3 regions of the Cedecea sp. B1(4) genome follow, and region 3 is predicted to be linked to each of the others. Evidence: predicted binding sites of a transcription regulator. Region 3 holds the regulator's gene; each other region holds the start of a gene.
What was found. Region 3 encodes PurR, which represses purine synthesis genes. Its sites were predicted from a motif close to CANGCAAACGTTTGCNTG; they were not measured.

Region 1: the regulator PurR is predicted to act here: its motif matches at 7,902-7,919, upstream of pyrC (dihydroorotase).
Region 2: the regulator PurR is predicted to act here: its motif matches at 8,579-8,596, upstream of ACR6JA_RS00430 (amino acid aminotransferase).

What each region holds. Positions count from the first base shown of each region.
Region 1 is NZ_JCAHMZ010000001.1:217,061-227,733, reverse strand. Features, by position in the region: gene flgA (flagellar basal body P-ring formation chaperone FlgA) at 1-482, shown strand, start outside; gene flgM (flagellar biosynthesis anti-sigma factor FlgM) at 578-871, shown strand; gene flgN (flagella biosynthesis chaperone FlgN) at 874-1,299, shown strand; gene ACR6JA_RS01060 (cold shock domain-containing protein) at 1,354-1,836, opposite strand; gene murJ (murein biosynthesis integral membrane protein MurJ) at 1,914-3,449, opposite strand; gene ACR6JA_RS01050 (Gfo/Idh/MocA family protein) at 3,563-4,486, opposite strand; gene ACR6JA_RS01045 (YceH family protein) at 4,489-5,136, opposite strand; gene rimJ (ribosomal protein S5-alanine N-acetyltransferase) at 5,140-5,730, opposite strand; gene mdtH (multidrug efflux MFS transporter MdtH) at 5,960-7,174, shown strand; gene ACR6JA_RS01030 (lipoprotein) at 7,273-7,833, shown strand; gene pyrC (dihydroorotase) at 7,987-9,033, shown strand; gene dinI (DNA damage-inducible protein I) at 9,109-9,354, shown strand; gene bssS (biofilm formation regulator BssS) at 9,654-9,908, shown strand; gene solA (N-methyl-L-tryptophan oxidase) at 10,038-10,673, shown strand, end outside.
Region 2 is NZ_JCAHMZ010000001.1:91,922-102,594, forward strand. Features, by position in the region: gene mukB (chromosome partition protein MukB) at 1-3,829, shown strand, start outside; gene ldtD (L,D-transpeptidase) at 4,012-5,850, shown strand; gene mepK (peptidoglycan L,D-endopeptidase MepK) at 6,035-6,583, shown strand; gene ACR6JA_RS00425 (MBL fold metallo-hydrolase) at 6,623-7,270, shown strand; gene ACR6JA_RS00430 (amino acid aminotransferase) at 7,328-8,518, opposite strand; gene ompF (porin OmpF) at 8,704-9,798, opposite strand; gene asnS (asparagine--tRNA ligase) at 10,395-10,673, opposite strand, start outside.
Region 3 is NZ_JCAHMZ010000001.1:489,432-500,104, forward strand. Features, by position in the region: gene punC (purine nucleoside transporter PunC) at 1-247, opposite strand, end outside; gene punR (DNA-binding transcriptional activator PunR) at 362-1,300, shown strand; gene purR (HTH-type transcriptional repressor PurR) at 1,297-2,322, opposite strand; gene cydH (cytochrome bd-I oxidase subunit CydH) at 2,615-2,704, shown strand; gene sodB (superoxide dismutase [Fe]) at 2,787-3,368, opposite strand; gene ACR6JA_RS02460 (C40 family peptidase) at 3,539-4,387, opposite strand; gene ACR6JA_RS02465 (Grx4 family monothiol glutaredoxin) at 4,750-5,094, shown strand; gene rnt (ribonuclease T) at 5,136-5,795, opposite strand; gene gloA (lactoylglutathione lyase) at 6,069-6,476, opposite strand; gene ACR6JA_RS02480 (alkene reductase) at 6,565-7,662, opposite strand; gene ACR6JA_RS02485 (TetR/AcrR family transcriptional regulator) at 7,716-8,315, opposite strand; gene eptA (phosphoethanolamine transferase EptA) at 8,387-10,015, opposite strand; gene ACR6JA_RS02495 (DUF1289 domain-containing protein) at 10,183-10,422, shown strand; gene ACR6JA_RS02500 (aldo/keto reductase) at 10,480-10,673, shown strand, end outside.

The sequences.
Region 1 (10,673 bases), 270 kb from region 3:
CAGAATTCTCAACGCCCGGCAATGCCAAACTGTGGGGCAACGTTAGCGTCATGGCCCGCTGCGGCAGCGACAAACGGTTTATCCAGGTTCAGGTGATTGCCACGGGCCAGTATGTGGTTGCCAGCCGCCCCATCGCCCGTGGTGCAAGGATCGATGCCAGTAGCGTGCAATTAACCCAGGGGCGCCTTGACCAACTGCCGCCGCGGACTATGCTGGATCTCGGCCAGGCGACGGACGCCGTTTCGCTTCGGGATATTGCGCCCGGGCAGCCGGTGATTCAGACGATGGTACGCCAGGCCTGGCGAGTAAAAGCCGGTCAGCAGGTTCAGGTGATTGCCTCCGGCGAAGGCTTTAGCGTCAACGGAGAAGGCAAAGCGCTTAATAACGCCGCCGTCGCGCAAAATGCCCGCGTTCGCATGTCCTCAGGGCAGGTGGTGAGCGGGACGGTGGATGCTGATGGGAATATTCTGATTAATCTATAATCTTTTTAAAGATTCCGCGGCGACTGCCGATAGTACTATCAACAAATGATACTGACTGGCTCTTACGCCGCGAGCCCCTCGATGAGGAGAGAACAATGAGCATTGATCGCACGTCGCCACTGAAACCGGTAAGCACTGTTCAAACACGTGAAACCAGCGATCCACAGACGCTGAAAAGCCGTCTTGAAAAATCCACTACCGCCAACAGCACCAGCGTAAAGCTGAGTGATGCGCAGGCCAAACTGATGCAGCCCGGCACCGGCGATATCAACATGGAACGCGTTGAAGCGCTGAAGACGGCTATTCGTAACGGCGACCTGAAGATGGATACCGGCAAGATCGCCGACGCGCTGATCCAGGAAGCCCAAAGCTATTTGTCGAGTAAATAACGGTGAGTCGTCTGTTAGAAGTGCTGGACCAAATGACCGCGGTGCTGAATTCACTGAAAGAGGTGATGGATGCTGAACAGCTGCAGCTTTCCGCAGGCCAGATAAACAGCAATGCGCTACAACGTATAACTGAAGATAAAAGCTCGCTGCTGGCTACGCTGGATTACCTGGAGCAACAGCGTCGCGCGGAACAAAACGCCGGGGCGGTCACCAGCCTGGACGTTAGCCAGCGCTGGCAGACGATTACGCAAAAAACCCTGCACCTGCGGGACATTAATCAGCATAACGGTTGGTTGCTGGAAGACCAGATGGCCCGCAATGAGCAGGCTATTGCCGTGTTAAAACCACATCAGGCACCGGACTTCTATGGCGCCGATGGGCAGGCAACGGCGCAGGGCAGCCGCGGCGGTAAAAAAATTACTATCTGATTCTCCTCGCCAATGAAAACAGCTGGTCAACACTCTCCTTGACCAGCTGCTTGCTTATTTCAGCGATTTCAAGACTTTTACCGTCGCCTCAATATCAATCTCATCCTCTGAGAACAGATGTGTTTCGCCCTGGAAGGTGGTCACGGCCAGTTTTTTCACCGTACGCATTTCCCCTTCTTTTTTCTCTGCCTTCGGGCGAATGCTGTTCATCAGCAACCCAACCGACAGCACCGCATTTTCTTTATCAATCTTCCCGTCCGCGGGCTCTTCTTCGCTGTACACCACGAAAGATTTGATCGAGGTGATTTTAAGCCGCTCGCCCGCAATAAACAGATGCTTGCTCTCAGGCTCCACTTTCACAGCAAACGCCGACAGCCCTTTATTATTGGTCCCCGGCTCGAAGGTCACCGACGCGTCCTTTTTGATAAGTTCCGGGTTGGCGACTTTAATCACGTGGAAATAACGGTTTTCACCGTTTTCATCTTTGATAAATCCGAAGCCCTTCTCTTCGAACCAGGTTGTGATTATTCCTCTCATCGCTCTGTCACCTAATTAACCTTTCAACATATAAAGAATAGGGCGGCGTGACGAAACCGTCATCCACCCAGAAAAAATCAAATTGTGCGACGGGCGAAATCTTTCAACCTGAAGCCCAACAGCAACAATGTCGCAAAATAAGCGACGATGCCGGCCACCACCACCGCCATTAGCCGCAGCAGGCGATAAGGCATGTTGCCCAGATCCCACGCAGGCATAACGTACATTATCCCAATCAGTACCGCAGACATCACCATCACGGCGGCGACCAGGCGCAGCAGAAATGCCGTCCAGCCGGGCTGTGGCTGGAAGATATCCTGCTTACGCAGCTGCCAGTAAAGCAGCGAGGCGTTAATACAGGCCCCCAAACCAATCGACAGGGAAAGTCCGGCATGTTTCAGCGGGCCGATAAACGCAAGGTTCATTAGCTGCGTCAAAATCAGCGTCACGATAGCGATTTTAACCGGGGTTTTAATGTCCTGCCGGGAATAGAAGCCTGGCGCCAGAACCTTAACCACAATAAGCCCCATCAGGCCGACCGAATACGCCACCAGCGCCCGCTGGGTCATCAGGGCATCGAAAGCTGAGAACTTACCGTACTGGAACAAAGAGACGGTCAGCGGTTTTGCCAGAATTCCCAGCGCCACCGCGCTTGGGAGCGCCAGCAGGAAGCAAAGGCGCAGCCCCCAGTCCATCAGGCGAGAATATTCATCGTGGTTGCCGGTGGCAAAACTCTTCGCCAGCGACGGCAGTAGAATAGTGCCTAACGCCACGCCTAAAACCCCAGACGGAAACTCCATCAGGCGGTCGGCATAATACATCCAGGAAACCGAACCGGACACCAGGAACGAAGCAAAGATGGTGTTGATGATCAGTGAAATCTGGCTGACGGAAACGCCGAGAATAGCCGGCCCCATCTGTTTGATAACCCGCATTGCGCCCGCATCCTTAAAGCTGATACGCGGCAGCACCAGCATGCCAATTTTCTTCAGGTGCGGCAGCTGATAGGCCAGCTGTAATACGCCCCCTACTGTTACCGCCCAGGCCAGCGCCAGAATCGGTGGATTAAAGTGCGGGGCGGCAAACAGCGCGAAGCCAATCATGCTGAGATTAAGGAACGTCGGGGCAAACGCTGGCACAGAGAAACGGTTCCAGGTATTGAGAATTGCCCCCACCAGCGACGCCAGCGAAATCAGTAAAATGTACGGGAAGGTAATGCGCAGCAGGCTCGACGTTAGCGCAAATTTATCCGCCGTGTCGGCAAAACCCGGCGCAGTGACCAGAATAACCCAGGGAGCCGCAAGCATCCCGAGGACGGTGACCAGCGCCAGCGCAAGAGTCAGCAGCCCGGAAACGTACGAGACAAAGACGCGCGTGGCATCTTCGCCCTGCTTACTTTTGTATTCGGCCAGAATGGGCACAAACGCCTGGGAGAAAGCGCCTTCGGCAAAGATTCGGCGCAGCAGGTTCGGCAGCTTAAAGGCAACAAAGAAGGCATCCGTCGCCATCCCTGCCCCAAATACCCTTGCCACAATGGCGTCGCGCGCGAAACCAAGCACGCGTGAAAACATGGTCATCGAGCTGACGGCTGCCAGCGATTTTAATAGGTTCATTTATTCTGTTATTCCACAAACATGAACGCCTGCAATGCAGGCGTACATGGATGATGACAAGTCGGCATAGTCTACCGATACGGCGCTGAATTGCTACCGCGATATGTTACAGCTTATTCGCTAATTGCCTCGCGCCAGAGCTTCTCGACGACACGCTGCGCCAGCAGCGCCTGCTCGCCGGAGGTTTCCGGGACAGTTTGGTTCGCCACGCAGTCGATAAAGTGACGCGCACAGCCCGCAAAGCCGCGCTGTTCCAGCGTGGTTTGCCAGCCGGGAATGGGCTGTTCCACTACACCGGCGCCGCATTCTTCGCGCCACTGACGCATGTCGGTTACCTCATACAGCCCGCCGTCAGTCACCGCCTGCACCCACTCTCGCTGGCTTCCGGCGCGGCGATGCATACTGGTGGTCACGCTCAGGTTGCCCTGGCTGAAATGGTGTTCGGCGTACAGCATTTGCCCTGATTCATTGGTTTGCAACGTCCCGCTTTGCAGCTGGGCACTGCCGCCGCCAAGCCAGAGTGCGGTATCCACGACGTGAAGATAGTCATCAAGCAGCGTGAAGCGCAGATCTCCCGGGCCGACGCTGTCGCTGCGGTGTTTGTCCATCCGCAAGGATGCCCCGGCAGACAGCTTTGTCTTTAACTGCTGGTAACGCGGGGCAAAACGGCGGTTAAAGCCCACCATCAGGGTGCGTTTTTTGCGCTCTGCAAGCTCCACCAGCTTTTCGGCGTCAGCCAGGTTTTCCGCCAGCGGCTTATCTACGCAGACGCTGACGCCCGCATTGAGCAGATCATTCACCACCGCGTAGTGGGAGCTGGTGGCGCTATGCACAAAAACAGCATCGCACTGCGCCGCCAGATTGCTGAGCGAATCAATATACGGAATACGCCAGGTTTCACACACCGGCAGCGCTTTCGCTTTGGTCGGTGAAAATGCGCCCACCAGCGACCAATCGTCGGATGCCCCCAGAACCGGAAGCCAGGCTTTCTGCGCGATCCCGCCCAGCCCCACGACGCCAATACGTAATTTCGTCATCCTTAATCTCCCAAATGCGCCAACAAGGAATCCAGACGCTGTTTAAGTTCGGCGACTTCAGTTTCCAGCGCGTCCACTCGCGCGCTGAGATCGTCTGCAACCGGGCTGATACTTTGTTCCGGGGACACTGACGCCTCAACCTCACCGCTGAAAAGATGCATATAGCGGCTTTCTCGTTTACCCGGCTCACGCGGCAGACGCACGACAAACGGCCCATCTTCACGGCCAGCCAGCCCTTCCAGCGTCGCTTCTACCTGCGCCATATCGGTGAACTCAAACATTCTCCCGGCGCGGCTACGCAGCTCACCCGGCGTTTGCGCGCCGCGCAGCAGCAAAGTCGTAACCACAGCCACTTCCGCTGGCGTTAGCTTTAAATTACCAAACTCGGAGTTGCAAAAACGCTGCTCGTATTTCGTCACGCGTTTGCCAAACCCGCTGACGGTTCGCAAATAATGGCCTTTGACCAGCCCGTCCAGCGAGTCCTGGACTTCATGCTCTTTCAGCTCCATCACCGGTTCACGGTTTGTTTTCTGATTACAGGCGGTCACCACGCCGTTGACGGACATCGGATACTGCTCTGGCGTAGTGAGCTGTTTTTCCAGCAGGCTGCCGATAACGCGGGCTTCAATCGCCGTTAACTGATATTTCATCTTTTAAACTCCACGACCTGGGGTCCAGTCTTGATTAACCAGCGCGGTGAGAACGTGATCCCGCCATACGCCGTCAATCAGCAAATAATCCTTTGCATAGCCTTCTTTTTCAAAGCCCAGGCGCGCGAGAAGGCCGCCGCTGCGCTGATTATGCGGCATATAGTTGGCCATAATGCGATGCACATTTTGGCTACGTTGCATATAGCGAATGGCGCTGGCCAGGGCCTCGTACATTAGCCCCTGCCCCTGCCACTTTTCACCGATGGAGTACCCGAGATAGCAGGCATGGAAGGAGCCGCGCACCACGTTGGAGAAGTTGGCGACGCCGATAACCTCTTTTTCTTCCGGGTCGAGCAGCGCGAAGTAATACGCGCTACCCTGCTTGTGCATTTCACTTATCATGCCCAGCCTTGCCTGCCAGCCCGAAGGATAGCAGTAGCTCTCGTCCCGAACGGGTTCCCAGGGCTTCAGAAACAGGCGATTTTCCGTGTAGTAATCCGCCAGGCGCCAGGCATCTCGCTCATGAACCAGACGCACCACCAGACGGTCAGTCACCAGGCGAATTTTTGGTGCGTTACTGCGGTAGCCAAACATGTTTATCCCACTCCTTCATCCCGGTTAACGGGGCTCATCTTGTTACTATACCTGCGCCTGACCGCCGTGTGAAAACAACAACATGAAGCGACATCACTTTTTTCGATGAAAGCCTTGAATCAAACTCGTTGCACGATAAAAAAATATTGTCCTGCATCAGGTATTAAAAGCCCGAATGCCAAGCGAGAATAAAGACTTGTCGCGTTTAATTAAGTTCCCTGGAGGGGAGATGTCGCGCGTGGCGCAGGCAAGGAGCCTGGGTAAATATTTCCTGCTGCTTGATAACATGTTAGTGGTATTAGGCTTTTTCGTTGTCTTCCCTTTGATTTCCATTCGCTTCGTTGACCAGTTGGGCTGGGCCGCTTTAATGGTCGGGATTGCCCTGGGTCTGCGTCAGTTTATCCAGCAGGGGCTCGGCGTCTTCGGCGGCGCGATTGCCGACAGGCTGGGCGCTAAACCGATGATTGTCACCGGCATGCTGCTGCGGGCCGCAGGTTTTGCCACCATGGGCATCGCCACGGAACCCTGGATGCTATGGCTTTCCTGCCTGCTCTCCGCTATTGGCGGAACGCTGTTTGATCCGCCCCGCTCGGCGCTGGTCGTCAAACTGGTTCGCCCTCAGCACCGCGGCCGCTTCTTCTCCATCCTGATGATGCAGGACAGTGCAGGCGCGGTGATCGGCGCTCTGCTGGGTAGCTGGCTGTTGCTGTACGACTTCCGTCTGGTATGCGCCGTCGGTGCCGTAATGTTTGTCCTGTGCGCCGCGCTTAATGCCTGGCTGCTGCCCGCCTATAAACTTTCAACGATCCGCACCCCAATGCGCGAAGGCATGGGTCGCGTGTTTCGAGATAAACGCTTTATCACCTATGTTCTGACGCTCACCGGCTATTACATGCTGGCGGTGCAGGTCATGCTGATGCTGCCGCTGATGGTCAACGACATTGCCGGTACCGCGTCGGCGGTAAAATGGATGTACGCCATTGAAGCCGCGCTTTCGCTGACGCTGCTCTACCCTATCGCCCGCTGGAGTGAAAGGCGCTTCCGCCTGGAGCAACGCTTAATGGCAGGCCTGGTGCTGATGACGGTGAGCCTGATGCCTATTGGTCTGGCGTCCAACCTACAGCAACTTTTCGCCCTGATTTGTACTTTCTACATCGGCTCAATCATCGCTGAACCTGCGCGGGAAACACTCAGCGCCTCGCTGGCGGATGCCCGCGCTCGCGGCAGCTACATGGGGTTCAGCCGTTTGGGCCTGTCGCTGGGCGGCGCACTAGGTTACACCGGCGGTGGCTGGCTGTTTGACGCAGGTAAAGCCCTGCAGCAGCCGGAGTTACCCTGGGCCATGCTCGGCATTATCGGCTGTATCACCCTTGCCGCCCTGTGGTGGCAATTTAGCCTTAGACCCGTTGAGCCAACGATGCTGGAGCCTGGCGGGCAGGGATAATTTTCTCGTATCATCTTTTTCCGGTAGCCGCTCCCGCCGTGCCGCATTATGCTGATAAAGCAAGGCACGGCATTGGAGCCGCTATTTTGAGGAAGCCTATGAAGAAGATTGTTTTTGCCGCAGCATTGATGCTTAGCGGCCTGCTCTCAGGATGCAACCAGTTAACGCAGTACAGCGTGAGCGAACAGGAAATCAACCAGTCGCTGGAAAAACACAATAACTTCTCGAAGGATATTGGCCTGCCCGGCGTGGCTGAAGCCCATGTGGTGTTAACCCATTTAGTCAGTCAGATAGGGCGGGAAGAGCCGAATAAAATTACCCTGACCGGCGATGCCAATCTCGACATGACATCCCTGTTTGGTAACCAAAAAGCCATTCTGAAGCTCAAGCTGAAAGCACTGCCGGTGTTCAATAAAGAGCAAGGCGCCATCTACCTGCAGGAAATGGAGGTGGTTGACGCTCAGGTCGAGCCGCAAAAAATGCAGACCGTCCTGCAGACCATGATCCCTTACCTTAACCAGTCCCTGCGCAGCTACTTCAATCAGCAGCCTGCTTATATCCTGAGCGAAGACCGCAGCACCGGCGAGTCGCTGGCGAAGAAATATGCCAAAGGCATTGAAGTAAAACCCGGTGAGATAATCATTCCGTTAACGGAATAGCCCCTGCCCCTCAGAGCCGTTCATGCGCTCTGAGGGTTTTGTACAACATGCGCAATATAAGGGGTGCAAACGATAACGTTTCCCCTTATCCTTAGTGCCCGGCATAAAACCAGCCCTTGATGACTGATTTCCCTCTCACGCCGGAGCACATTGATGACCGCATTACCTCAGGTATTAAAAATCCGCCGCCCAGATGACTGGCATATTCACCTTCGTGACGGTGAGATGCTGAAAACCGTGGTGCCTTACACCAGCCAGACCTATGGCCGCGCGATTGTCATGCCCAATCTTGTGCCCCCAGTGACCAGCGTAGAGGCCGCTATTGCTTATCGCCAGCGCATTCTTGATGCGGTTCCGGCCGGGCAAAAGTTTGAACCGCTGATGACCTGCTACCTGACCGACACGCTGGATCCCAACGAAATCGAACGCGGGTTCAATGCAGGCGTGTTTACCGCTGCCAAGCTTTACCCGGCGAACGCCACAACCAACTCCGCTCATGGCGTAACCAGCACCGCAGCCATTCTGCCGGTGCTTGAGCGTATGCAGAAAATTGGCATGCCGCTGCTGGTGCACGGCGAAGTCACCCATGCTGATATCGATATTTTCGATCGCGAAGCGCGCTTTATTGAAACCGTCATGGAGCCGCTGCGTCGCCAGTTGCCTGAGCTGAAAGTGGTGTTTGAACATATCACCACCAAAGATGCCGCCCAGTATGTGAAAGAAGGCAACTCGCTGATTGGCGCGACTATCACGCCTCAGCACCTGATGTTTAACCGTAACCACATGCTGGTGGGCGGAATTCGTCCGCACCTTTATTGCCTGCCGATTCTGAAACGCAGCATCCACCAGGAAGCACTGCGCGAGCTGGTCACCAGCGGCTGCGATCGCGTGTTCCTCGGCACCGACTCTGCGCCACATGCGCGTCATCGTAAAGAAGCCAGCTGCGGCTGTGCCGGCTGCTTCAACGCGCCTTCCGCGCTCGGTGCCTATGCGACGGTATTTGAAGAAATGAACGCGCTGCAGCATTTTGAAGCTTTCGCTTCGCTGAACGGCCCGCGCTTCTACGGCCTGCCGGTCAATGAAGAGCACATCGAGCTGGTTCGCGTCGCTGAGAAAATGCCAGAACTGATTGAAGCCGGCGACGACAGCATCGTGCCGTTCCTGGCGGGTGAAGAGGTCGTCTGGTCCGTTAAAGGCTAAATTTTTCAACGCCCCCTGTTGCTTACTGGAAATTAAGCCTGTATAAATATCCAGTATATTGTACAGGGGGTCGTTATGCGTATTGAAGTCACTATAGCCAAAACCACACCATTGCCAGCCGGGGCTATCGATGCCCTTGCCAGTGAGCTTTCCCGCCGTATCAATCAACATTTCCCCGACACCAGCAGCGAAGTGCAGGTACGTTATGCCTCCGGCAATAACCTCTCCGTGCTGGGCGGTGCCAAAGAAGACAAAACGCGAATCAGCGAGATCCTCCAGGAAACCTGGGAAAGCGCTGACGATTGGTTCTCTGCCGACTAATACCCTCAAGTATGTTGGTACTTTTTGCCGGGTGTCGCCATCCGGTTTTTTTTATTTCCCTCGCTGATTTGATTATTTTTTAAACGCCGCTAAAGTCTTTCCTGCCTTTCTTTCCAATTACATCGGAATAGCCTGTCGATTTATTGTTCGCTTTTCCAGGATAATGTGGAAAAAGTGTTACCAGGTAATTATTTCATCCCCATGACCGCAAGAGTGTTGATATACTTAAGTCGCTTCACGATAAATCACGCATGAACCTCACTAGTCGTTGTCTTTAAACACGTATAAAAGGGGTTATGATGGAAAAAAATAGTGATGTTATTCAGACTCATCCCCTCGTCGGATGGGATATCAGCACCGTCGACAGCTACGACGCCATGATGCTGCGCCTGCATTACCTGACATCCAATAATCAGAAGCACGATGAAACCGAAATCGGTCAGACCCTCTGGCTGACCACCGATGTCGCCCGGCAATTTATTTCCATCCTTGAGGCCGGGATAGCCAAAATTGAATCCAGTGATTACCAGGAAAGCGATTATCGCAAGCATTGACGACACATGCTTAACAATGGCCACAGGCACCCAACGGGGTGCCTTTTTTATTTTAAGCGTCACCGTCAATTGCATCGTTCCGGTGAATTAATTACCCTGCTACAGATAATTTTCCACAGAGAAAAGCTTATGAACTACGACCTCATCATTGTCGGCAGCGGCTCCGTCGGTGCCGCCGCAGGCTGCTATGCCACACACTCGGGCCTGAAGGTACTGATGCTCGACAGCGGCCACCCGCCGCATGACCAGGGCAGCCACCACGGCGACACTCGCCTGATGCGCCATGCTTATGGCGAAGGTGAAAAATATGTCCCGTTGGTCCTGCGAGCACAAAAACTGTGGGATGCCCTGGCGGAAGCCAGCGGTGAGAAGCTCTTCCACCGCACCGGGGTCATTAACCTGGGGCCATCTGATTCGCCCTTTATTCGCAATGTCGCCTCCAGCGCAGAGAAATTTTCCCTGCCGGTTGAAACACTGGACGCCGCCGCCATTGCCGCCCGCTGGCCGGAGATTGCTGTGCCTGAAAACTACGTCGGCCTGTTTGAGACGGACTCAGGCGTGCTGAAAAGCGAGCTAGCCATCGAAACCTACATCAACCTTGCTAAGCAAGGCGGCAGCGCTCAGCTTTTTAACTGCAGGGTGACGGCGATCCGCCACGGCGACGAAGGTGTCACCGTCGTGACTGAAGAAGGTGAATATCACGGGAGCAAACTGCTGGTCAGCGCGGGGACCTGGGTTACCAAACTGCTGCCTGACCTGCCGATC
Region 2 (10,673 bases), 400 kb from region 3:
CAGCGCGATCACCCGTTCCCTGCGTGATTATCTGCTGCCGGAAAACGGCGGCGTGCGTAAAGCCTTCCAGGACATGGAAGCGGCGCTGCGTGAAAACCGCATGACTCTGGAAGCGATTCGCGTCACCCAGTCCGACCGTGATTTATTTAAGCACTTAATCTCGGAAGCGACTGACTATGTGGCGGCAGACTATATGCGTCACGCCAACGAACGGCGTATCCACCTGGATAAAGCGCTCGAATTTCGTCGCGAACTGCTGATCAGCCGCCAGCAGCTGGCCGCCGAACAATATAAGCACGTTGATATGGCGCGCGAGCTGGGCGAACACAGCGGTGCGGAAGGCGATCTGGAAACGGATTACCAGGCGGCAAGCGATCACCTGAACCTGGTGCAAACGGCGATTCGCCAGCAGGAGAAGATCGAGCGCTACGAAGCTGACCTCGACGAGCTACAAATTCGTCTTGAAGAACAGAATGAAATCGTTGCCGAGGCCCACGAGCAGCAGGAAGAAAACGAGGCCCGTGCCGAAGCCGCAGAGCTGGAAGTGGATGAGCTGAAAAGCCAGCTTGCCGATTACCAGCAGGCACTCGACGTGCAGCAGACTCGTGCGATTCAGTATCAGCAGGCGCTGCAGGCGTTAGAGCGCGCTCGTGAACTGTGCCATCTGCCGGACTTAACCGCCGACAGCGCCGACGAGTGGCTGGACACCTTCAAAGCGAAAGAGATTGAGGCGACGGACAAGTTGCTGTCTCTTGAGCAGAAAATGAGCGTGGCTCAGGCGGCTCATAGCCAGTTCGAACATGCTTACCAACTGGTGACGGCGATCAGTGGCCCGGTGAGCCGCAGCGAAGCCTGGGACACCGCGCGTGAACTGCTGCGCGACAGTAGCAACCAGCGCCATCTGGCCGAACAGGTCCAGCCGCTGCGTATGCGCCTCAACGAGCTGGAACAGCGCCTGCGTGAACAGCAGGAGGCCGAGCGTTTGCTCGCCGATTTCTGTAAACGCCAGGGGAAACAGTTCGATCCCGAAGATCTTGAAGCGCTGCATGAGGAACTGGAAGAGCGCATCGGTGCGCTGCAGCAAACCGTAGCCGAAGCAAGCGAACAGCGTATGGCGCTGCGTCAGGAGCTGGAACAGATTCAGGCCAGCATCAAAACGCTGAACCTGCGCGCGCCAAGATGGATTGCGGCGCAAACCAGCCTGACTCAGCTGTGTGAGCAAAGCGGCGAGCAATTTGACGCCAGCCAGCAGGTGACTGAGTACATGCAGCAACTGCTGGAGCGCGAGCGCGAATCCACCGTTGAGCGTGACGAAGTTGGGGCGCGTAAACGCGCCGTAGATGACGAAATCGAACGCCTCAGCCAGCCTGGCGGTGCCGAAGACCCTCGCCTCAACGCGCTGGCCGAACGTTTTGGCGGCGTGCTGCTGTCTGAAATTTATGACGACATCGGTCTCGAAGATGCACCGTACTTCTCCGCGTTATACGGCCCATCCCGCCACGCCATCGTGGTGCCCGATCTTTCGCTTGTGCGCGAGCAGCTGGAAAATCTGGAAGATTGCCCGGAAGACTTGTACCTGATTGAAGGGGACCCGTCTTCGTTCGATGACAGCGTGTTTACCGTTGAAGAGATGGACGCGGCGGTGCTCGTCAAAACCGCTGAACGCCAGTGGCGCTATTCGCGTCTGCCGGAGCTGCCACTGTTTGGCCGCGCCGCGCGTGAAAACCGCCTTGAAGCACTGCATAACGAACGTGAGTCACTGGCCGAGCGCTTCGCGACGCTTTCTTTCGATGTACAGAAAAACCAGCGCCTACACCAGTCGTTTAGCCGCTTTATCGGCCAGCATTTGGGTGTGGCGTTTGAAGACGATCCTGAAGCGGAAATTCGTCACCTCAATAGCCGTCGCGGCGAGATTGAGCGGGCGATCAACAACCACGAAAATGACAATCAGCAGCAGCGCCAGCAGTTTGAACAGGCGAAAGAGGGCGTGGCCCAGCTTAACCGACTGCTGCCGCGTATTAGCCTGCTGAATGACGAAACGCTGGCCGATCGCTGCGATGAAATCCAGGAGCGCCTGGATGAAGCCGAAGAATCAGCTCGCTTTATTCACCAGCACGGCAACCAGTTGATCAAGCTGGAAGGCGTTGCTAGCGTGCTGCAGAGCGACCCTGAACAGTTCGAGCAGCTTAAAGACGACTACGCTCACGCGCAGCAAATACAGCGTGATGCTCGTCAGCGCGCGTTTGCGCTGACCGAAGTCGTGCAGCGTCGCGCCCACTTCAGCTACAGCGATTCTGCCGCCATGCTGGACGGCAACAGCGACCTGAATGAGAAGCTGCGTCAGCGTCTGGAACAGGCTGAAGTGGAGCGGACGCGTTCCCGTGAAGCGCTGCGCCAGCACGCCCAGCAGTTGGGTCAGTACAACCAACTTCTGGCGTCGCTGAAAAGTTCGTTTGATACCAAAAAAGAGCTGCTGACGGATCTGCATAAAGAATTGCAGGATATCGGCGTCCGCGCAGATACCGGGGCGGAGGAAAGAGCACGTGCGCGCCGCGATGAGCTGCATACCGCGCTCAGCAACAACCGCTCGCGCCGTAATCAGCTTGAGAAGCAGCTGACTTACTGCGAAGCGGAGATGAACAACCTGACCCGCAAACTGAAGCAGCTGGAGCGTAATTACTTTGAAATGCGCGAGCAGGTTGTGACGGCGAAAGCAGGCTGGTGCGCCGTCATGCGTATGGTGAAAGACAACGGCGTTGAGCGCCGCCTGCATCGTCGTGAGCTGGCTTATCTCTCCGGGGACGATCTGCGCTCTATGTCGGATAAGGCGTTGGGTGCGCTGCGCCTGGCGGTGGCCGACAACGAACATCTGCGTGACGTACTTCGTCTGTCGGAAGATCCAAAACGCCCTGAACGTAAGATTCAGTTCTTCGTCGCGGTTTATCAACATCTGCGCGAGCGTATTCGCCAGGACATCATTCGTACCGACGATCCGGTTGAAGCCATCGAACAGATGGAAATTGAACTGAGTCGCCTGACAGAAGAGCTGACTTCACGCGAGCAGAAACTGGCGATCAGCTCCCGCAGCGTGGCGAACATCATTCGCAAGACGATCCAGCGCGAGCAGAACCGTATTCGCATGCTCAACCAGGGCCTGCAAAGCGTCTCCTTCGGTCAGGTGAAGAGTGTTCGTCTGAACGTCAACGTGCGCGAGGCTCACGCAACGCTGCTGAACGTTCTTTCCGAGCAGCATGAGCAGCATCAGGATCTGTTCAACAGCAATCGCCTGACCTTCTCCGAAGCGCTGGCGAAGCTTTATCAGCGCCTTAACCCGCAGATCGACATGGGCCAGCGCACGCCGCAGACCATCGGCGAAGAGCTGCTGGATTACCGTAACTACCTGGAAATGGAAGTTGAGGTAAACCGTGGTTCAGACGGCTGGCTGCGTGCAGAGAGCGGGGCGTTGTCCACCGGGGAAGCTATCGGGACCGGGATGTCTATCCTGGTGATGGTTGTTCAGAGCTGGGAAGATGAGTCGCAGCGCCTGCGTGGGAAAGACATTTCCCCTTGCCGCCTGCTGTTCCTGGACGAAGCGGCGCGACTGGATGCCAAGTCCATCGCCACGCTATTTGAGCTGTGTGAACGTCTGGAAATGCAATTAATTATTGCCGCTCCAGAAAACATCAGCCCGGAAAAAGGGACCACCTATAAGCTGGTGCGTAAGGTCTTCCAGAACAGCGAACACGTTCATGTTGTTGGCCTGCGTGGCTTTGCGGCCCCGGCGCTGCCAGAGCCGCAGCAGGGTTCGGAAACGGCGGACGCCTCGTAAACCAGCGATACTGGATGCGATATTATCAAGCGGGCTAAGGCCCGCTTTTTCTTTGTCGCGAACAGTCTTAATCTTTAATTTTCTTTACATTTTGTCAGGCAAATGGTTTTTACTGTTTATATACTAGTGGTGAATACTTCCCGCCTTTGACGGTGAGCACAGTAATAAACAGGGGGCAAGGGATGTTGCTTAGAAAAGCTAAAGATTTTCGATTATCGGCAGTCGGTTACTGCCTCGCGCTCAGTTTCGCTCCGCTGTTTGTGGCCCAGGCCGACGAGCCTGCCGTCGTTCCCTCCGACAGTTCTGCTTTCCAGACCGATCGGCCCACGGAACTCAATCAGCCTTTGGCGCAGTCTACGGCGACGGCCACGATGGCCGGAACTTTGCCAACAAACACCTCCACGATGTCGGCGGCACAAAGCCGGTCGCAGCTTATTGCGGGCCTGCCTGCGGGCTACACGCCGGTTTATCTCAACGCTCTGTCGGCCTTCTATGCTGCGCGTGACATGAAGCCGATGTGGGAAAACCGCGATGCGGTTAAGGCCTTTCAGCAACAGCTGGCGGAGGTGGCCATTGCCGGAATACAGCCGCAGTTTAACCAGTGGGTTGAGCTGTTGACCGATCCCGCAGTGACCGGTATGGCGCGCGATGTGGTGCTTTCCGACGCCATGATGGGTTACCTGCAGTTCGTTTCGGGCATCCCGATTGACGGCAATCGCTGGCTTTATAGCAGCACGCCTTACAAGTTAAAAACGCCGCCCCTGTCGGTGATTAACCAGTGGCAGGTAGCCGTTGATCAGGGTTCTCTGGTGAACTTTATCGACAGCCTTGCGCCTCAGCATCCGCAGTATGCCCAGCTGCATCAGTCGCTGATTCATCTGTTGGCTGATACCCGTCCGTGGCCGCAGATGGCCGGCAAAGAGACATTAAGGCCAGGGCAGTGGAGCAACGACGTGGGGGCGCTGAGAGAAATTCTTGCCCGAACCGGAATGCTTCAGGACAAGCCATCGGGGGTGACCAGCGTGGCTGATGTCACCGTAAGCCCGTCCGCGATTAACGTCGAGGACGCGTCTCCTCAGGCTGGCAAGAAGAAATCTCAGGTTGCCGCCCGCGGCGTTTATAGCCGAGATCTGGTCGATGGCGTGAAACGCTTCCAGCAATGGCAAGGGTTAGGCTCGGACGGTGCGATTGGCCAACTGACGCGCGACTGGCTTAACGTCACGCCTCAGCAGCGTGCAGCCCTGGTAGCATTGAATATTCAACGTTTACGCCTGCTGCCGGATAAACTTGAGACCGGCATTATGGTGAACATTCCTAACTATTCGCTGGTGTATTACCTTAACGGCAATGAAGCGTTGGCTTCTCGCGTTATCGTTGGGCGGCCGGATCGCAAAACCCCGATGATGAGCAGCGCGCTGAACAACGTTGTGGTTAACCCTCCGTGGAACGTGCCGCCGACGCTGGCGCGAAAAGACATTCTGCCAAAGGTTCGCCAGAATCCGGGTTACCTGGAACAGCACGGCTATAGCGTGATTCGCGGCTGGAGCAACAATGCGGAGATGATCGATCCGTGGCGCGTAGACTGGTCGACGATCACCGAGAATAATCTGCCGTTCCGTTTCCAGCAGAAGCCCGGCACGCAGAACTCGCTTGGACGCTACAAGTTTAATATGCCGAGTTCTGACGCCATCTACCTGCATGACACGCCCAATCATAATCTCTTCCAGAAGGATGCAAGGGCGCTGAGTTCAGGCTGTGTACGGGTCAACAAGGCGTCTGAGCTGGCAAATATGCTGTTGCAGGATGCCGGATGGAATGATTCCCGTATATCCAGTACCTTGCAGGAAGGGAACACTAAATACGTCAATATCCGGCATAACATTCCGGTTAATCTGTACTATCTGACCGCTTTTGTCGGAAAAGATGGCCGCACCGAGTTTCGTACAGATATTTACAATTATGATCTCACCGCGCGATCTGGCGCACAAAACCTCGCAAAAGCCGGGTTATTAATCCGCTAAACGCAACATTTCTAATGAATTAGTGGTCGTAGAAAATGTAAAACGCAGCCGGGCCCTCTGCAGGGCCCGCCGTTGCAGGGTTTTATCGTGCCTTGACTCCCCGGATTCGGGCAGTTATGGTGCGATGGCTGTGCGCAAAAGTGCATATTAAACCATCATTTTATTACCTGTAGACCTGGATATCATGGACAAATTTGACGCTAATCGCCGCAAGCTACTGGCTTTGGGGGGCGTGGCTTTCGGTGCCGCTCTCATGCCTTTGCCGTCGTTTGCCACCCTCTCGACACCACGCCCGCGTATTTTGACTCTCAATAACCTGCATACTGGAGAGTCACTGAAAGCTGAGTTTTTTGATGGCAGAGGCTATATTCAGGATGAATTAGCAAGGCTTAATCATTTCTTCCGGGACTACCGGGCGAACAAGATTAAATCCATCGATCCTTCCCTGTTCGACCAACTCTATCGCCTGCAGGGGCTTTTGGGGACTAACAAACCGGTCCAGTTGGTTTCCGGCTACCGTTCCATCGACACCAATAATGAACTCCGTGCTCACAGCCGAGGCGTGGCGAAAAAAAGCTACCACACCAAAGGCCAGGCGATGGATTTCCATATTGAAGGCGTTTCGTTAAGCAATATTCGCAAAGCAGCATTATCTATGCGGGCAGGTGGTGTAGGATACTACCCCAGCAGCGACTTTGTGCATATTGATACCGGGCCGGTAAGGCACTGGTAAAACAACGGAATCCGGCTTTGTTGTCGGTAATGGAGCAGCATGAACTATCACATTATTCCGGTCACGGCTTTTGCCCAGAACTGTTCTCTTATTTGGTGCGAGGAAACGCAGCAGGCAGCGCTGGTGGATCCCGGCGGCGATGCGGCGCGCATTAAGCAAGAAGTGGCACAGAAAGGCGTGCAGATTAGCCAAATTCTGTTGACGCATGGTCATCTCGATCACGTTGGCGCGGCGGCTGAGCTAGCGGCACATTACGGCGTGCCCGTTATGGGGCCGGAAAAAGAAGATGAGTTCTGGCTGCAGGGACTGCCGCAGCAAAGCCGGATGTTTGGCCTCGACGAGTGTCAACCTTTGACGCCGGACCGCTGGTTAAACGAAGGGGAATGTGTTTCCGTAGGGAATGTAACTTTACAGGTGTTGCATTGTCCGGGGCATACGCCTGGCCATATCGTTTTCTTCGATGCGGCCTCTCGTTTACTGGTTTCGGGCGATGTTATCTTTAAAGGCGGAGTGGGGCGCAGCGATTTCCCGCGTGGTGACCATGCGGCGTTGATTGATTCTATCAAACGTAAGCTGCTGCCGCTGGGGGATGATGTGACCTTTATTCCCGGCCACGGCCCAATGTCTACGCTGGGCTATGAACGCCTGCATAATCCGTTTTTGCAGGATGAGCAGCCGGTCTGGTAAGACGGGTTTCCAATAAACAAAGAGCCGCTAAAGCGGCTCTTTTGCTATACGTGGTGATTACAGCACGGCAACGATGGCTTCGCACAGCGGCGCCATGTTATCCGGCGTCATGCCCGCCACGTTAACGCGGCCAGATGCGACGGCGTAAACGCCGAACTCTTCACGCAGGCGCAGGACCTGTTCTTTGGTCAGGCCGCTGAACGAGAACATCCCGTTCTGGTTAATAATGAAGCTGAAGTCGCGGTTGGCGCCTTTCTCCTGCAGGGTATTCACAAACAGCTGACGCATGCGGTGAATACGCTGACGCATATCGGTCAACTCTTGTTCCCACATGGTACGCAGCGCGTCGTTGCTCAGAATAGTCGCCACAACGGAGGCACCGTGTGCCGGTGGGTTGGAGTAGTTGGCACGAATAACCGATTTCACCTGGCTGAATGAACGGTCAGCGGTATCAGCATCGGCGGCAACCAGCGTGAAAGCGCCCACGCGTTCGTTGTACAAACCGAAGTTCTTGGAGTAGGAGCTGGCGACCAGCAGTTCTTTGTGGCCGGCCGCGAAAAGACGCAGGCCTTCCGCATCTTCTTCCAGGCCACGGGCAAAGCCCTGGTAAGCAAAGTCAAACAGCGGCAGCCAGCCTTTGGCCAGCGACATCTCTGCCAGCGTTTTCCACTGTTCGGCGGTAGGATCGATCCCGGTTGGGTTATGGCAGCAGCCATGGAACAATACGACGTCACCGGCTTCCGCCGCCTGCAGGCTGGCCACCAGGCCATCAAAGTCCAGGCTGTGATTTTCCGCATCGTAGTAGGCGTACTCTTTCACTTCCAGGCCCGCGGCGTTAAACACGCTTTTGTGGTTCGGCCAGCTTGGGTTGCTTACCCAAACGCGTTTTGCTGCGGTGTTTTTCGCCAGGAAATCAGCGGCAACGCGCAGCGCACCGGTCCCGCCTGGGGTTTGTGCCGTACGGGCGCGTTTGTCGGCAATAAGCGCGTTGCTTTTGCCGAACAGCAGCTCTTGCGTGCAGCGGCCAAACTCTGGAATACCATCAATGCCCAGATAGTTTTTGGTGGTCTCATTTTCCAGCAGATAAAGCTCAGCTTTCTTCACGCTGGTCAGGACAGGGGTTTTACCGGTCTCGTCCTTATAGACCCCGATGCCGAGGTTAATTTTGGTTGGACGGTCGTCGGCGCGAAACAGGTCAGCCAGACCAAGAATAGGATCGGCAGGGGCAGCGGTAATGTTCTCAAACATGACGGGTTCCATTAGTGATATCGGGGGAAATCGCTTTCAGGTTAACTGCTGTTTTACGAATTGCCAACCGTTTGCGACAAAAAGAGACGGTTAGCGATAACATCGGGTTTATTCTACTTTTTTGCCATAAAAAAACAGGGCCGAAGCCCTGTTTTTAAACATTTCAGACAAACAAATGGCTGAAATTAGAACTGGTAAACGATACCAACAGCAACGGTGTCGTCGTCGCTCAGGCCCAGCTTGTTGTTTTTGTCCAGCTGGTTGATCTGGTAGTCAACGTAGGTAGACATGTTTTTGTTGAAGTAGTAGGTCGCGCCGATATCAATGTAGTTGATGTAGTCTTCGCTGCCGATACCTTCAACATCTTTCGCTTTAGATTTGTAGTAAGCGATGGATGGACGCAGGCCGAAATCGAACTGGTACTGTGCCACAACGGAGAAGTCCTGAGTTTTGTTCAGGTAGCCCTGGGTGCCATTGATTCCCAAGCGAGTTGCGTTGTGGCTTTCACCGTACAGCGCGGCCAGGTAGATGTTGTTCGCGTCATATTTCAGACCGGTAGCCCACTGCTCAGCTTTACCGTTGCCGTTGCCGTATTTCAGGTTGTTCTGAGCTGCCAGACGGTTAGCAGCGCCGTATGCGCCTACAACACCGAAGCCATCAACGGTGTAGCTTGCGGAGGTCGCCCAGCCGTCACCGTTTGAACGAACGATATCTTTACCGCTGTTGGTTCCACGATCGTTTTTACCCAGGTACTGAACGCCGAAGTCCAGACCGTCAACCAGGCCGAAGAAGCTGTGGTTACGGTAAGTGGCCAGGCCACCGTTACGACCGGAGAAGAAGTTGTCGCTCGCGCCGGTATCGCCACCGAATTCTGGCAGCATATCGGTCACGCCGATTGCATCGTAAACCAGGCCGTAGTTACGACCGTAGTCGAAGGAGCCCGCATCACCGAATTTCAGACCCGCGAAGGCCAGACGAGTTTTGTTGTTGGCCTGAGAGTCAGTACCGCCTTCAGAGTTGCTGCCGCTGAAGTTATATTCCCACTGGCCGTAACCGGTCAGCTGGCTGTTGATCTGGGTTTCGCCTTTGAAGCCCAGACGAGCGTAAGTTTGGTCACCGGTGCCATTTGGGCCGTCGGTTTTACCGAAATAGTGCAGACCTACCGCTTTACCGTACAGGTCAACTTTGTTGCCGTCTTTGTTATAGATTTCTGCAGCGTTAGCTGCACCGGCTACCAGCAGAGCAGGGATAACCACTGCCAGAATATTGCGCTTCATCATTATTTATTACCCTCATTGTGGTTTTTATGGACACCTGCCACTGCCGTCAATAATTCTTTACGGAACTATTGATGATAGTTTGGTGTCTTTCTGTATCTGTCTGGCATCTTTCCATCCATGAAACCGTTTCGCTAGCCTGAAAGTGCTACAAATGCGCACATTGAGTTTCAAAAAGAAAATATGTGTAACTTAATATTAATTTCAGGGAACTTTGTGAACCATTTCAAATTTCATTCTTAGCGCAACAAAAATGCTTCGCTTGTTAACATATATATATGAATTACTTATGTTTAATCCGCATAAGCTCAATGAGTGGGTATTTCTTGTTCACAATTGTTCATTTTTTGACTTGTTTTTGGATGTCCAGATGTCTGTGCGAAAAGTGAACGATTGTGCTATGCCCAGCACCGATTTGAAATGCGAGCAAACTTAAGCGCAATTTTTGTTAAAGAGTGTGAGATAGAAATAGTTGGTAACGGGGCAGTCGGGAATGGCGGTTGAAATTGACGTTTGCTTAATGAGCGTTGAAGAAAATAGACCTTTTATTGTCAAATGTAAAAAAGGCCAGCGAAAAGCTGGCCTTTGGTTTTGTTGGCTTAGAAGCTGGCGTTACGCGGGGTACGTGGGAACGGAATCACGTCGCGCACGTTCTGAACGCCGGTAACATAGGCGATCAGACGCTCAAAGCCCAGGCCGAAACCGGAATGCGGCACGGTGCCGTAGCGGCGTAGGTCGCGGTACCACCAGTAATCTTCTTTATTCAGACCCATTTCAGCCATGCGCGCATCCAGCACATCCAGACGTTCTTCACGCTGGGAACCACCGATGATTTCACCGATGCCTGGCGCCAGGACGTCCATCGCGGCAACGGTTTT
Region 3 (10,673 bases):
CGGCAAACATGACCAGGCCAATCAACAGCACAGGTTTACGCCCGAAGCGGTCGGAAAGCGGGCCCCAGATTAGCTGGGCGAAAGCAAAGCCAGCGAGGAACAGGCTCAGGCTGGCACTCACGGCGGAGGCGGTGGTACCCAGATCTTGTTGAATGGCGGCAAAGGCGGGCAGGTACATGTCGGTGGCCAGGAAACCCAGCACGCTCAGCCCCGCAAGCCAGATAAGAAATCCCTTTGATGGTTGCATATTTCACTCTTGATTTTGATAGCAGGTTAACGGGGCAGGAGTCTACGGAGTGCAAAACCGCTTGTGAAACGCTAATATTTGCAAATTGCATTCAAATTTTTTGCAGGCAGAAATATGTGGTCTGAATATTCGCTGGAAGTGGTTGATGCCGTGGCGCGAAACGGCAGCTTTAGCGGTGCGGCCCAGGAGCTGCATCGCGTGCCCTCTGCCATCAGCTACACGGTGCGTCAGCTTGAAGAATGGCTGGCCGTACCGCTGTTTGAACGGCGTCATCGGGACGTTGAGCTGACCGCCGCCGGGGCGTTTTTTCTCAAAGAAGGTCGGTCTGTTATCAAAAAAATGATGGCAACGCGCCAGCAGTGCCAGCAGATAGCCAACGGCTGGCGTGGGCACCTGTCCATTGCGGTAGACAATATCGTTAAACCTGAGCGTACTCGTCAGCTGGTGCTGGATTTTTATCGTCATTTCCCGGATATCGAGTTAAGGGTTTCCCAGGAAGTGTTCAACGGCGTGTGGGATGCGCTTGCCGACGGGCGAGTTGAGGCGGCGATTGGCGCCACGCAGGCTATCCCGGTCGGGGGGCGTTACGCATTTCGGGACATGGGGGCGCTAAGCTGGCGCTGTGTGGTTTCCGCTGACCATCCGCTTGCGCAACGGGAAGGTATCATTCTGGATGATGACATTCGTCCCTGGCCATCCCTTGTGCTAGAAGACACATCCCGTTCGTTACCCAAGCGCATTACCTGGCTGCTGGACAACCAGCGCCGCGTGGTGGTGCCGGACTGGGCGTCGGGGGCGGATTGCCTGACGGCGGGATTATGCATTGGTATGGTGCCGACACACATTGCCCAGTCGTGGCTCGTCAGGGGCGACTGGAAAGAGTTGATGCTGGAGAATCCATTCCCGGACGCGGCCTGCTGCTTAACCTGGCGGCAGGATGATGCTTCGCCCGCTTTGAGCTGGCTGCTGGACTATTTGGGTGACAGTGAGACGATGAATCAGGAGTGGCTGCAGGAGCCGGGTAACATATTCCCGGCCCCCGAAGAGGCTTAGCGGCGGTAATCGCGGAACGGGCCGTCGGCCACCGAGCGGCGTTCAATCAGACGAGGATGGACTTCAATCGTCTGCGACTCTTCGCGCTTATTAATGATGCGGTCGAGCAGCATGTTAAACGCCGTTTCGCCCAGGCGCTCTTTCGGCTGGTGGATTGTGGTCAGCGCCGGAGAGAAATAGCGGGCGTTGCGCACGTTGTCATAGCCAATGATAGAAATGTCCTGCGGCACGCGCAGCCCCATTTCGTCTGCGGCGCAAATTGCACCCATCGCCATAATATCGCCGCCGCAGAAAACGGCGGTAGGGCGATGCGGCTGGTTAAGCAGTTGCTGCATGGCGCGATAACCAGACTCTGGTTCGAAATCACCCTGAACCACCCAGTTATCCGGCACTTTGATATTGGCTTCTTCAAGCGCCTTCAGGAACCCTGCATGGCGGCCGCCGCCGGTATTTCGCTCCAGCTGACCCGGAATAGCACCGATATCGCGATGGCCACGTTCAATCAGGTAGCGGCCCGCAAGGTAGCCGCCGTGGAATGCGTTATCGACCACGGAATCGGTAAAGTCCGCACGAGCTTCGCCCCAGTCCATCACCACCATCGGAATATGGCGGTACTCTTCCAGGGTTGAAAGCAGCGTCTCAGGGTATTCGGAACACATGACCAGCAGCCCGTCCACGCGTTTTTGCGCCATCATGGACAGGTAAGCGCGCTGCTTTTCAAAGTTGTTGTGCGCGTTGCCCAGAATCAGGGTGTAGCCCTTGGCGAAACAGCTGTTCTCAACGGATTCAATAATTTCCGCAAAATAAGGGGCTTCGCTTGAGGTGGCAAGCAGGCCGATAGATTTGGTGTGGTTGACCTTCAGGCTGCGAGCCACGGCGCTTGGCGAATAGTGCAGCTCTTTGATGGCTGCCCAGACGGCGTTGCGTGTCTCTTCCGCCACAAAACGGGTCTTGTTAATGACATGTGACACAGTGGTAGTGGAAACGTTTGCGCGCTTCGCTACGTCCTTAATCGTTGCCATTAGATGTCACTCCAGACCATATCGTAAACTCCTGATAACTCATGTGTTAAACGTTTGCCTTCGCTAACTCCTGGGGCAACACGTTGGTTGCAGGCCTGTCGGGGATGCGACATACAGCGGGAGGAGGGCGTTGCCGGGCGATACGCGGTAAATTAGCGAAGGATTTTGGCTTATCCCGGGGCAAAGTGGAAGAGGGAAAACCGATATCTGTGCAAATCCAGCAGGATTTTTATCGCTAATTGTGGGAAAATCACCCCACATACACTTTGTAGGGAAATAAAAGGAGCTTACGATGAGTACCGATCTGAAGTTTTCCGTGGTGACTACGGTTATCGTACTGAGTCTGATTGTTGCCGGGGCGCTAACCGCCGTCCTGCACTGATTTACAAAGGGCCGCTTTCGCGGCCCTTCTCGTATATAGAAGAAAAGCGTTGCTTCCCTCCTTCGTGACTAACCGTTAAAAATCAGCCTGCCAGGTTTTGCGCAACAAATTCCCAGTTGACCAGCGCCCAGAAGTGGTCGAGATAAACCGGGCGCGCATTGCGGTAATCAATGTAGTAGGCATGCTCCCATACGTCCACGGTCAGCAGCGGTTTTGCTCCGGTTGTTAACGGGGTGCCTGCGTTAGAGGTCGAGACGATTGCCAGGCTGCCGTCGCTCTTTTTCACCAGCCATGTCCAGCCGGAGCCAAAGTTTTTGATGGCCGCTTCGGTGAACTGCTTTTTAAAGGCTTCCACGCTGCCAAAAGCGTGGTTGATGGCTGCCAGCACGTCACCGGTCGGCTCCCCGCCGGCATTCGGCGCCAGGCAGTGCCAGTAGAACGTATGGTTCCAGACCTGGGCTGCGTTATTGAAGATCCCGCCGTCAGATTCTGTCACGATCTCTTCCAGCGTTTTACCTTCAAACGGGCTGCCTTTGATCAGATTATTCAGGTTAGTGACGTAGGTCTGGTGGTGTTTGCCGTAATGGTACTCGAGGGTTTCGGCTGAGATATGCGGTGCCAGCGCATCTTTGGCATAGGGCAGGGCGGGTAGTTCGAACGACATGGCTTCACTCCTTGTTATTTTGCTTCACAATATAACTACATTTTGTGTGGTCATAAGGTTAGCAAATTACGAGAGTGCAAAAAAGCGCAATGAAACAACAAAATAAAACAGCCCGTTGCCGGGCTGTTTTATTTTAATCAGTCTGATTAGCCCGAAAGGGCGCGATAAGATTAACGAATAGTTTTTGGCGTCATGACCCGGCGGGCGCCGACGTAATGGCGCTGCCAGTAATCTTCGCTTAGGGAGGTGATCTGAATATCGCGGCCGCTGCGCGGGGACTGAATAAACTTCCCGTTGCCAACGTAGACGCCAACGTGATCGGCGGTGCCACGGCCCTGGGTACGGAAGAACACCAGGTCACCGCTTTCCAGTTCGCCGCGGTCAACGGAGGAGGCATCGCGCAGGTGATACATTTCATTGGCGGTGCGTGGAATACGGATATTCACCAGATCTTTATAAGCGTAATAAATCAGCCCGCTGCAGTCGAAACCGGTGCGCGGAGAAGTGCCACCCCAGCGATACGGTTTGCCAATTTGCCCCATCAGCTTGTTCATGGCCGTTTTTTGAGCTTTCTGCACGCGCACTTTATGTGCCTGCGCGATGGTCAGATTTTTTTCCGACTTCACCTTAACGCACTGCTTTTTATGCCCTTTACGATGAGTGCATTTTTCAGTGTAGGCAACGGTGGCTGAAGCTGGCTGTAGGGCTAATTTCTGCGAGGTTTTTTTGCTGCTGGTTTTAGCGAGGGTGCTGCTTTTGCCGGTGGTGGTGTGTTTAGCCACTTTGGCTTTTGCCGGCGAGGTGTCTTTTTTACCGGACTTCTTTTTTGTGGAGGCTGTGCTGACCTTCGGTTTTGCTTTCTCTTTGCCCTTGTTGCTTTTACTGGTTGTTGTCTTGGCCGGATGGCCTTTTTGTGCAACAGGATGGCGGACGTGCTCAGACGCCTGCGCCAAAGGTGTATAGGGCAAAGCAAATAGCAGAGCACATAGCGTGATAGAGATTTTATTTATCCGCGCCACTCGTCAATCCCCTGATAAATGAAGACATGATGCTAACGATCATGCCTGCGTATGATTTTTGCGAAACCCGACGATTCTAATGCATAAAAGCCGATAATGTTAATAGGCAAATACTATTTAACGGCCAAAAGTGGAAGCTATAGCTAAAAAATTAGCCATTCCAGGGTGTTATCCGCTGTTTAATTGATCTTGAATGAAGCAAATTGCTCATTTTCGCGCGCCGTAAAAGTGTTATTCTTAAGGTATGTTTGCGCGCCAGGCGGGGGAAAGAGAAACCCTGATAAAAATGGTGTTTTCTGCCCGGGGCGCAACTGGCTACAATGGCAGACTATTGCCGTATCAAGGTTTGAGGAAGCAAGACAATGAGCACTATTGAAAAAATTCAACGCCAGATCGCTGAGAACCCGATTCTTCTCTATATGAAAGGTTCCCCGAAGCTGCCGAGCTGCGGCTTCTCCGCTCAGGCCGTTCAGGCGCTGTCCGCCTGCGGCGAGCGTTTCGCCTATGTGGATATTCTGCAAAACCCGGACATCCGTGCCGAGTTGCCAAAATACGCTAACTGGCCAACGTTCCCGCAGCTGTGGGTGGACGGTGAGCTGGTCGGCGGCTGCGACATCATCATCGAGATGTACCAGCGCGGCGAACTGCAATCGCTTATCAAAGAGACCGCAGAGAAGCATAAATCTGAAGAGCCTGGCGCAGAGTAATTTCGCCGGCCAGTAAAAAAGCGACCCTTAGGTCGCTTTTTTTATGCCTCAGATTCCGGCTCGTCGGCCATTGGCAGCGGCCAGCCGCCGAGGCGTTTCCAACGGTTGACGATTTCGCAGAACAGCAGGGCGGTTTGCTCGGTGTCGTACAGGGCGGAGTGGGCCTGCGAGCTGTCAAACTTCTGACCTGCGGCGATGCAGGCTTTTGCCAGCACGGTTTGCCCCAGCACCAGGCCGCTCAGGGCCGCAGTATCAAACGTCACAAACGGATGGAACGGGTTGCGTTTCAAAGAGGCTCGCTCTGCGGCCGCCATCATAAAGCTGTGATCGAACGTGGCGTTGTGCGCCACCATAATCGCCCGGCTGCAGCCGCTGTCTTTAATCCCTTTGCGCACGGCTTTGAAAATCGCGTGCAGGGCATCGTATTCGCTGACGGCACCACGCAGGGGGTTATGCGGGTCAATGCCGTTAAACGCCAGGGCTTCAGGCTGCAGGTTCGCGCCCTCAAACGGATCGACATGGAAGTGCAGCGTTTCGTCGGGGGATAACCAGCCGTCTTCATCCATCTTCAGGGTAACGGCAGCGATCTCCAGTAACGCATCGGTTTTAGCGTTAAAACCTGCGGTTTCAACGTCGATCACTACCGGATAAAAACCACGAAAACGGTCGCACAGGCCATGCAATTGCGTGTTGTCTGACATCAGCTTCTCTTAATACGGGGAAAATGCAGCGCGCATTATGGCAAATTTCGGGGAGTGTTGCAGTAAAGGCCGCACAACGTGCGCCTTCAGGGTGTGGTAACTCTCCAATAATAGGAGAGGCGACCCGAAGTCATTATGAAATAAACCAGAAAAATCAATTCATTGATTTTCATCTGTTAACCACAAAGAGGGAAAAACCACGCTTTTTCCCTCTTTGTTAGCAACCTTCAGGGCGCACAACACGCCCCTTGTTTGACGCTAATCGCCTGAAAATCAGTTACCCAGGCCTTTGCCCGCGTGCTTCTCTTCGATCAGCTCGATTTTGTAACCGTCCGGATCTTCGACAAAAGCGATAACGGTGGTGCCGCCTTTTACCGGGCCGGCTTCACGGGTCACGTTGCCGCCGTTATTGCGAATGCGTTCGCAGGCGTCTGCGGCGTTATCCACGCTAAGCGCGATGTGGCCGTAAGCGGTGCCCAGCTCATAGCTGTCCACGCCCCAGTTATAGGTCAGTTCGATAACCGCCGTGTCGCTTTCATCGCCATAGCCGACAAACGCAAGAGAGTATTTGTATTCGGTGTTTTCGCTGGTACGCAGCAATTTCATGCCCAGCACTTTGGTATAGAACTCGATGGAGCGTTGCAGGTCGCCAACGCGCAGCATGGTATGAAGTAGACGCATAAAATCCTCGTCGAATGAGACAGTTATTTCTGGAATCGTTGAGTATAGCGGCGTTTGTGCGCCGCTATCAATGAAAGGTACTGCGGAGTTACAGCGTTGGGTAGTCGGTGTAGCCTTCCGCGCCGCCGCCGTAGAAGGACTCTGGGCGCTGTGGGTTCAGCTCGGCATTTTTGTGCAGACGAGCCACCAGGTCCGGGTTGGCAATGAACGAACGGCCAAACGCGACGGCGTCGATCAGGCCTTTGCCGATCAGGTCTTCTGCTTTCTCCGGGGTATAGGCGCCAGCGCCAACGATCACGCCGCTAAAACGCTCACGGACTTTGGCACGGAATGCTTCGGTGTACGGTTCGCCACCGGCCCAGTCCGGCTCGGACATGTGCAGATAAGCAATACCGCGTTTGCCCAGCTCTTCAATCAGGTACAGCGCGTCAGCTTCTTCGTTCGGGCCGTTGTCCACGTTCTGGAACGAGCCAATCGGCGACACGCGGATCCCGATGCGATCGGCACCCCATTCTTTGATCCCGGCATCAACCACTTCCAGCACCAGGCGAGCACGGTTCTCGCGGCTGCCGCCGTATTCGTCGGTACGGTGGTTCGAAGAAGGAGACAGGAATTGGTGCAGCAGATAGCCGTGGGCGGAGTGCAGCTCAACCAGGTCAAAACCGGCGTCGCGTGCATTGCCAATTGCTTTGCGGAAGTCATCCACGATGCCCGGAATTTCGTTCAGTTCCAGCGCGCGAGGCATGGAAGTATCTTCACGAACGGCGTTGCCGTTTTCGTCACGCAGCGAGGTACGGGTCCCGGCACTCAGCGCGGAAGGCGCGACCGGAGCCTGCTGGCCTGGCTGGAGGGTAAAGTGGGAAATACGGCCGGTGTGCCACAGCTGTACCGCCATGTGGCCTTTTTCAGCGTGAACGCCAGCGGTGATTTTTTTCCACGCGGCGATTTGCTCTTCGCTGTGCAGACCCGGTGCGCCCGCATAGCCTTTAGCCTGAGCGGACATCTGGGTTGCTTCGCTGATGATAAGCCCGGCGCTGGCGCGCTGGCGGTAATATTCGCCCATCAGCGGGGTTGGGATATCGCCTGGCTCGATGCTGCGCAGGCGCGTCAGCGGAGCCATAAAGATACGGTTTGGTACGGTAATAGCGCCAACTTTGAGCGGCGTAAACAGTTTATCTGCTGACATGGAGGTTCCTCAAGTAGACCGGTCGTCTAGTAATTCAGTAAATAAAAAACCTGTCAGGCGACAGGTTCTGCCAATAAGATTCTTACATGTGCTAACGCGCTTTCCAGCGGCAGCGCACTGCGGGAAATTTTTGCCTGCAGGCTGGCGCCTAACCACAGCGAGTACAGCACCATGGCCTGCTCGAGCGCTTCGCCCTCAAAGCGCAGGCTTTTTTCGCTGCGGCCTTTCTCCAGCGCATCCGCGAGCAGGGAGATGACCTGCGAGCCGCCGTTATTCAGTGCGCCACGCATATCTTCCGAAAGGTCACAGACTTCTGCTGAGAGTTTCACTATCAGGCAGTTGCTCAGGTTTCCACTCTGGCAGAAGTAGCTCAGCATATCCTGGTACCACTTCAGCAGGCGCTGGCGATAATTGCCTTCGCCGTGCGAAAAGTGTTCCGCCACGCGCAGATTAGAAGCCTGGTAATAGCGCTCCAGCATTGCCACGCCAAACGCTTCTTTCGAGCGGAAGTAGTGGTAGAAAGAGCCTTTGGGCACTTCCGCAGTGCGCAACAATTCGCTTAACCCCATGCCGGTAAAGCCCCGGGCAAGGCACAGCCGCTCGCCAATGGCGAGGAGATGTTCGCGAGTGTCGTGTTCAGGATGTCGATTCATGTAGACAAATGTAGTAGACCAGTCAGTCTAATGCAATAGGCGGCGGACACTTTTTTGTGACCGCCATCCCATTAGCTCCTGCGGCAGTCGGCAAGAATATCCGTATCTTTTTGATAAACCGAGGTATGAATATTCATCATACCAAGCAGGGTAGAGAACAAATTGTCCTGGGACTCGGGGTCGCTGGCGGCCTTATTGGCCAGGCACTCGCTGTCCAGCGCAAAGCTTCGCTGATAATCCTGTGACAGCCAGAACAGCAGCGGGATATGTGTCTGCTGCGAAGGCGCGAGCATATACGGCGTACCGTGCAGGTAAATACCGCTTTCCCCGAGAGATTCCCCGTGATCGGCCAGGTAAACCAGCGCCGTATTCAGTTTATCCTGATGCTGTTTCAGCTTGTCGATAGTGCGGCTCAGCACGTCGTCGGTGTGCAGGATAGTATTGTCGTAGGTGTTAATCAGCGCCTGGCGATCACAGTCCTGAATTTGATTACTGTCGCAGGTGGGAGTGAAGCGACGGAAGCTGGCCGGATAGCGCTGGTAATAAGCCGGCCCGTGGCTGCCCATCAGATGCAGCACCAGGACGGTATCCCGCTGCAGGCCGTCGAGAACATTGTCCAGGCGGTGGAGCAGCACATCGTCAAAGCAGGCGCCGTCTTTGCAGTAAACGTCCAGCTTCCACTGGGTCATATCCGTGTGTGGGACACGGTCGCAGGCGCCTTTGCAGCCGCCGTCGTTATCCCGCCACAGCACGTTCACGCCGCCGTGAGCCAGCACGTCCAGCAGGCCTTCCTGGTGCCGGGCGAGATCCGCATCGTAGGTTTTACGCGGCATAACTGAGAACATACAGGGCACAGAAACCGCGGTTTCCGTCCCGCAGGACGAGGCGTCCTGGAAGTAAATCACGCCCTGTTTTTTGAGCTGGGGATTGGTTTCACGCCCATAGCCGCCCAGCGAATAGTTCTCGGCTCTTGAGGCTTCACCGACGACCAACACCACCAGCGTTTTCTTCGGCTGCTGTTTAATCAGCGGGCCTCTTTGCGCGTCTTCGCCAATTTTAATCAGCGTCTGATCCCCGGCAAACCAGCGTTCTTTGCTGTAGCGGCTAATGGCGCTGATGTAGTTTGCCGGCGTGACCATTTTCACCACGCTTTTATTGTTCCGGAACAGCGAAGCGTAGTCTTTGTAAAACACGGCGGCGATGAGGATTATCACCAGCAGTCCGGCGAGAATGCCGACCAGACGAGTCAGCACGGTATGCCACCAGCGCGCCGGCTGAACCTTCACCAGGGAAAGCAACAGGGCGGGGATAATACCCAGCAAGGCCAGCCAGCTGACTAGCTGCGGCGTAACCAGCGCGGTGGCTTCCTGAGAATCGGTTTCAAACACGTTGACCATCATGTTTTTATCAATGACGGCGCCGTAGGTGAACATAAAGTAGTTGCTGGCAGCGCAGCCGATGACCAGCAGCACCAGCACGGGTTTGCGCATCCAGGGCAGGTTCACCACGCTGAAAATCATTAGCCAGCCGCAGAACAGCACCACCGGCACCGAAGCGGCAAACAGCCAGCTATGGAGCGAGTCCGGGGCAATTAGCTGCCAGCTGCGGTGGATAAAAAGAGAATTGATCAGCGTAAAGAAAAATGCGCAGCAGAGGTTAAACTGCGCATCGTTACACTGTAACTTTTTTAAAAGGTTCATATAAGCCGTGAAAACAAAACTGAATATGCGCTATCCTGGAGAGAGAAGATTAGTTGAACCTTAATTTTCAGCCGCTTTCAGTCGAGAGGCGATTTTTTAGCCGCCCCGCTTGCATCCGGGGCAGACTCAGGCTTCAATTGATGCAAAGTCGTTAATGAGGCGGGTTAGTGTCTGAGCAGCTAGAGTTCTTCCCCATTCAAAGCCCCTGCCGCGGGATCTGCCAGTCGGATGAACGCGGCTTTTGCCGTGGCTGTATGCGCAGCCGGGACGAGCGTTTCCAGTGGCAGCAAATGAGCGACGCCCAAAAGCAGGACGTGCTGCGGCTCTGCCGCCAGCGCTTATTGCGCAAGTTACGAGCAAACAAGCCAAATTCTCCTGAAGAACCTGAGCAGCCCTCACTGTTTTAATCATTCACCGCCGTTATACTCGGGGAAGTTTTTTTCCTTTTTTGAGGTCATTTTTTTATGGTACAGCGTATTACGATTGCCCCGCAGGGCCCGGAGTTTTCACGCCTGGTGATGGGCTACTGGCGTTTGATGGAATGGAACATGTCCCCGCGCGAGCTGGCGAGCTTTATTGAAGAGCACGTTGAGATGGGGATCACCACGGCGGATCACGCCGATATTTACGGCGGTTACGCTTGTGAAGCGGCCTTTGG